DNA from 2 places in the Superficieibacter sp. BNK-5 genome. Region 2 is predicted to be linked to the other one. Evidence: predicted binding sites of a transcription regulator. Region 2 holds the regulator's gene; the other holds the start of a gene.

The links. The regulator sigma-54, encoded in region 2, starts transcription at its own class of promoters, with help from an activator protein. The targets are predictions, from matches to a motif close to GTTGGCACANNTTTCGCTNT.
Region 1: a site for sigma-54 is predicted at 1,874-1,893, ahead of glnK (P-II family nitrogen regulator). Genes of this name have one in related genera too.

What each region holds. Positions count from the first base shown of each region.
Region 1 is NZ_CP179893.1:2,665,455-2,668,571, forward strand. Features, by position in the region: gene ACMGGS_RS12820 (SmdB family multidrug efflux ABC transporter permease/ATP-binding protein) at 1-1,713, shown strand, start outside; gene glnK (P-II family nitrogen regulator) at 1,946-2,284, shown strand; gene amtB (ammonium transporter AmtB) at 2,316-3,117, shown strand, end outside.
Region 2 is NZ_CP179893.1:706,380-709,496, forward strand. Features, by position in the region: gene lptB (LPS export ABC transporter ATP-binding protein) at 1-638, shown strand, start outside; gene rpoN (RNA polymerase factor sigma-54) at 731-2,164, shown strand; gene hpf (ribosome hibernation promoting factor) at 2,187-2,474, shown strand; gene ptsN (PTS IIA-like nitrogen regulatory protein PtsN) at 2,532-3,020, shown strand; gene rapZ (RNase adapter RapZ) at 3,066-3,117, shown strand, end outside.

The DNA of each region.
Region 1 (3,117 bases), 2.0 Mb from region 2:
AAACCGCTGGCGCTGGCAGTCGGAATGCTATGGGTCGCGGCCATTGCGGAAGTCAGCGGTCCGCTGCTGATCAGCTATTTTATCGATAATATGGTCGCAAAACGCACGCTACCGCTGGGGCCGATTTGCGGCCTGGCAGCGGCCTATATTGGCCTTCAGTTGCTGGCCGCCGGACTGCACTATGCCCAGTCGCTATTGTTCAATCGGGCCGCGGTGGGCGTGGTTCAGCAATTACGCACGGATGTGATGGATGCCGCGCTGCGCCAGCCGCTCAGCGCCTTTGATACCCAGCCTGTCGGGGAGCTGATTTCACGCGTCACGAATGATACTGAAGTGATCCGCGATCTCTACGTCACCGTCGTCGCCACGGTACTGCGCAGTGCGGCGCTGGTCGGGGCGATGCTGGTCGCTATGTTCAGCCTTGACTGGCGGATGGCGCTGGTCGCCATCACCATCTTCCCGGCGGTGATCATTGTGATGCTGATTTATCAGCGCTACAGCACGCCGATTGTCAGACGGGTACGCGCCTGGCTTGCTGAAATCAACGATGGTTTTAACGAAGTCATCAATGGCATGAGCGTGATCCAGCAGTTCCGCCAGCAGGCGCGTTTCGGCGAACGGATGCGTGAAGCCAGCTATGCGCACTATCAGGCGCGCATGCAAACCCTGAAGCTGGACGGCTTTTTATTACGTCCGCTGCTCAGCCTGTTCTCCGCGCTGGTCCTGTGCGGATTACTGATGCTGTTCGGCTTTACCTCCGTCGGCACTATTGAGGTCGGGGTGCTGTATGCGTTCATTAGCTATCTGGGACGGCTCAACGAACCGCTGATTGAGCTGACGACCCAGCAGTCAATGCTTCAGCAGGCGGTAGTTGCTGGCGAGCGCGTTTTCGAATTGATGGACCGTCCTCGCCAGGATTACGGCGGTGATGACCAGCCATTGCGTAGCGGAACCATTGATATTGAGAATGTCTCTTTTGCCTATCATCAGGACCGACTGGTTTTGCAGGATATTAACCTGCACATCCCTTCGCGCAGTTTTATTGCGCTGGTCGGGCATACCGGCAGCGGCAAAAGCACCCTTGCCAGCCTGTTGATGGGTAACTATCCGCTCACGCAAGGCGAGATCCGTCTCGACGGGCGGCCGTTAGCCTCGCTGAGTCACTCGACGTTGCGCCACGGCGTAGCGATGGTCCAGCAGGATCCGGTGGTGCTGGCGGATTCATTCCTCACCAACGTCACCCTTGGCCGGGCCATCAGTGAAGAACAGGTGTGGCAGGCGCTGGAGACGGTCCAGCTTGCGGAGCTGGCGCGCGGAATGAGTGACGGTATCCACACGCCGCTAGGCGAGCAGGGGAATAATCTGTCGGTCGGGCAAAAACAGCTTCTGGCGCTGGCGCGGGTGCTGATTGATACCCCGCAGATCCTGATCCTTGACGAAGCCACGGCCAATATCGACTCCGGCACGGAACGGGCAATCCAGCTGGCGCTGGCGGCGGTGCGTAAGCAGACCACGCTGATTGTTATTGCTCACCGCCTGTCGACAATTGTTGACGCGGACACCATCATGGTCCTGCATCGTGGACTGGCGGTGGAGCGTGGGACACATCAGCAGCTTCTGGCGGCGCAAGGACGTTACTGGCAGATGTATCAACTCCAGCTTGCCGGAGAAGAACTACAGTCCGACAACCAGAACGAATCCCTGAGCGCCTGACGCACCACTTTCAGGCATCTCGCTCGCGACGGGATTTTCTGGTGCAATAACACAACGCATCATGCACCAGCATGGTGCGTTTTTTTTGACCAGCCCTAATCTGAACTCCGGTCACACTTTCTGCCTGCATATTCTCCGCGCTCCGCCACACAAAATCATTTCTGGCACGCCGCTTGCTTTACTTCATCCGTGTGAGCTGCGGCCAAAACTGAATTCTGACTGGAGGGGATCTATGAAGCTGGTAACAGTGGTAATTAAGCCATTTAAACTCGAGGACGTGCGTGAAGCGCTCTCTTCTATTGGTATTCAGGGGCTTACAGTGACCGAAGTAAAAGGCTTCGGACGTCAAAAGGGGCATGCCGAACTTTATCGTGGCGCAGAGTACAGCGTGAACTTTCTGCCGAAAGTGAAGATTGATGTGGCTATCGCTGACGATCAGCTGGATGAAGTGATCGACGTCATCAGCAAAGCGGCCTACACCGGAAAAATTGGCGATGGCAAGATTTTTGTCGCCGAGCTGCAACGCGTTATTCGCATTCGTACCGGCGAAGCCGACGAAGCGGCACTTTAACTCCTGGCACACAGTGATAGGGAACAAGACAATGAAGATAGCAACGATCAAAACGGCTCTGGGGACGGTGGCGCTATTACCAGGTCTCGCCATGGCAGCACCGGCGGTGGCGGATAAAGCCGACAACGCCTTTATGATGATTTGTACGGCGCTGGTGCTGTTTATGACCATCCCCGGCATTGCGCTGTTTTACGGCGGTTTGATCCGCGGGAAAAACGTGCTTTCCATGCTCACGCAGGTAACGGTGACGTTCGCGCTGGTTTGTGTGCTGTGGGTGATTTACGGCTACTCGCTGGCCTTCGGCGAGGGCAACAGCTTCTTTGGTAACTTCAACTGGGTAATGCTGAAAAACATCGAGCTGACGGCAGTGATGGGTAGTTTCTATCAGTATATCCACGTTGCCTTCCAGGGTTCTTTTGCCTGCATTACCGTTGGCCTGATTGTCGGTGCGCTGGCAGAGCGTATCCGCTTCTCTGCGGTGCTGATTTTTGTCGTGGTCTGGCTGACGCTCTCCTACATCCCGATTGCGCACATGGTCTGGGGCGGCGGTTTGCTGGCGACCCACGGCGCGCTGGATTTCGCGGGCGGCACCGTGGTTCACATTAACGCTGCCATTGCCGGGCTGGTGGGCGCGTATCTGATTGGTAAACGCGTAGGCTTTGGCAAGGAAGCGTTCAAACCGCACAACCTGCCGATGGTCTTCACCGGCACCGCTATCCTTTATGTCGGCTGGTTTGGCTTTAACGCTGGCTCAGCCAGTGCGGCTAACGAAATCGCGGCGCTGGCCTTTGTGAATACCGTCGTCGCCACGGCGGCCGCTATCCTGGCGTGGG
Region 2 (3,117 bases):
AGATTGTCGGGTTACTTGGCCCTAACGGTGCGGGTAAAACCACCACATTCTATATGGTCGTGGGTATCGTCTCGCGCGATGCGGGCAATATCATTATCGACGATGAAGACATCAGCCTGCTGCCGCTTCACGCCCGTGCGCGTCGCGGCATCGGTTATTTGCCGCAGGAAGCGTCCATTTTCCGCCGCCTCAGCGTGTTTGATAACCTGATGGCCGTCCTGCAAATTCGCGACGATCTGACCTCAGAACAGCGGGAAGACCGCGCGAACGAGCTGATGGAAGAGTTTCATATCGAGCATCTGCGTGACAGCCTCGGCCAGGCCCTTTCCGGTGGTGAACGTCGCCGCGTGGAAATCGCCCGTGCGCTGGCAGCGAATCCTAAATTTATCCTGCTGGATGAACCGTTTGCGGGCGTTGACCCGATTTCCGTTATCGATATCAAACGCATTATCGAGCACCTGCGCGACAGCGGCCTCGGCGTTCTGATCACCGATCACAACGTGCGTGAAACGTTAGCCGTCTGTGAACGAGCGTACATCGTGAGTCAAGGCCATCTGATCGCCCACGGTACGCCAGACGAAATCCTTAAAGACGAACAAGTTAAGCGCGTGTATCTTGGGGAAGACTTCAGACTCTGATACGGTGTAGACACTTCCTCATTCATGGTGCGACCTGAAGGATGAAGTGTAAAAAGTCAGTGATCTCAACTCGGGAGAAAATCGCTCTGAATATGAAGCAAGGTTTGCAATTAAGGTTTAGTCAACAGCTTGCCATGACGCCGCAGCTGCAACAGGCCATCCGCTTGCTGCAACTGTCGACGCTGGAATTACAGCAAGAACTCCAACAGGCACTGGAAAGTAATCCACTGCTTGAGCAAACCGATCTTCACGATGAGATAGACGCCAAAGAATCTCCGGACAACGAAGCGCTGGACAGCGTTGACGCGCTGGAACAAAAAGATATGCCGGAGGAGCTTCCTCTGGACGCCAGCTGGGATGAAATCTACACCGCCGGCACCCCTTCCGGTAACGGCGTGGACTATCAGGATGACGAACTGCCCGTTTATCAGGGCGAAACCACCCAGTCGCTTCAGGATTACCTGATGTGGCAGGTCGAGCTGACCCCCTTCTCCGACACCGATCGCGCGATTGCGACCTCGATTGTCGATGCGGTTGACGACACCGGTTATCTGACTATCTCCGTTGAAGACATCCTCGAAAGCATGGGTGATGGCGATATCGGTCTGGACGAAGTGGAAGCCGTGCTAAAGCGCGTACAGCGGTTCGATCCGGTTGGCGTCGCCGCGAAAGATCTGCGCGACTGCCTGCTAATCCAGCTCTCACAGTTTACCAAAACGCCCCCCTGGATCGCCGAAGCGCAACTGATCATCAGCAACCATCTCGATCTGCTCGCCAACCATGATTTTCGCACTCTGATGCGCGTGACGCGCCTGAAGGAAGAGGTGCTGAAAGAGGCGGTGAATCTTATTCAGTCGCTGGATCCGCGTCCGGGTCAGTCGATCCAGACCGGCGAGCCGGAATATGTCATTCCGGATGTGCTGGTACGCAAAGTCAGCGGTCACTGGGTGGTCGAGCTGAATTCCGACAGCATTCCGCGTTTGCAGATCAATCAGCACTACGCGGCGATGGGCGGCAGCACCCGTAACGATGCGGATAACCAGTATATCCGCAGCAATCTTCAGGAAGCGAAATGGCTGATTAAAAGCCTGGAGAGCCGCAACGACACCCTACTGCGCGTCAGCCGCTGTATCGTCGAGCAGCAGCAGGCGTTCTTTGAACAGGGCGAAGAATATATGAAACCGATGGTGCTGGCCGATATCGCCCAGGCCGTCGAGATGCATGAATCCACCATTTCCCGTGTGACCACCCAGAAGTATCTGCACAGTCCGCGAGGCATTTTTGAACTGAAATATTTTTTCTCCAGCCATGTGAATACCGAAGGCGGCGGCGAAGCCTCGTCGACGGCGATCCGCGCGCTGGTGAAAAAGTTGATCGCTGCGGAAAATCCCGCCAAACCGCTGAGCGACAGCAAGCTAACGACCATGCTGTCGGATCAGGGGATTATGGTGGCACGCCGCACCGTTGCGAAGTATCGAGAGTCTTTATCCATTCCGCCGTCTAACCAGCGTAAACAGCTGGTGTGACCTAACCGATAAGGAAGACACTATGCAGCTCAACATCACTGGACACAATGTCGAGATTACTGACGCACTCCGCGATTTTGTCAGCACGAAATTTGCTAAGCTGGAGCAGTATTTTGACCGCATCAATCAGGTCTACATTGTGTTAAAAGTGGAGAAAGTGACTCACATTTCGGATGCCACCCTGCATGTCAACGGGGGGGAAATTCATGCCAGTGCGGAAGGGCAGGACATGTACGCGGCTATCGACGGTTTAATTGATAAACTGGCGCGACAGCTAACCAAACATAAAGATAAACTGAAACAACATTGATTGTCCCGGTGCTCGCCTGATGTCACGTAGTGCGTCAGGCGACGCTTAGGTGAAATTATGATAAATAATGATTCAGCTCTACAACTAAGCACTGTCCTTAACCAGGAATGTACCCGCAGTAACGTTCACTGCCAGAGCAAAAAGCGTGCGCTGGAAATTATCAGTGAGCTGGCAGCAAAGCAGCTGAGCCTGCCACCGCAGGTAGTCTTTGAGGCGATCCTCACCCGTGAAAAGATGGGGAGTACCGGTATCGGTAATGGCCTCGCCATTCCACATGGCAAGCTGGAAGAAGACACGTTGCGTGCGGTTGGGGTCTTTGTGCAACTGGAAACGCCGATTGCCTTCGATGCCATTGATAATCAGCCGGTGGATCTACTGTTTGCCCTGCTGGTACCTGCCGACCAGACGAAAACGCATTTGCATACCCTCTCGCTGGTGGCAAAACGGCTGGCGGATAAAACCATTTGTCGCCGTCTTCGCGCGGCGCAAAGTGATGAAGAGTTGTATCAGATCATCACCGAAACTGAACATAGTGATGATGTGTAGCAGGGATCTTGCTTTACCCTTTGCTGTACTGAGGAGAAACGGTACATGGTACTGATGATCGTCAGCGGTCGCTCAGGCTCGGGAAAATCCGTTGCTC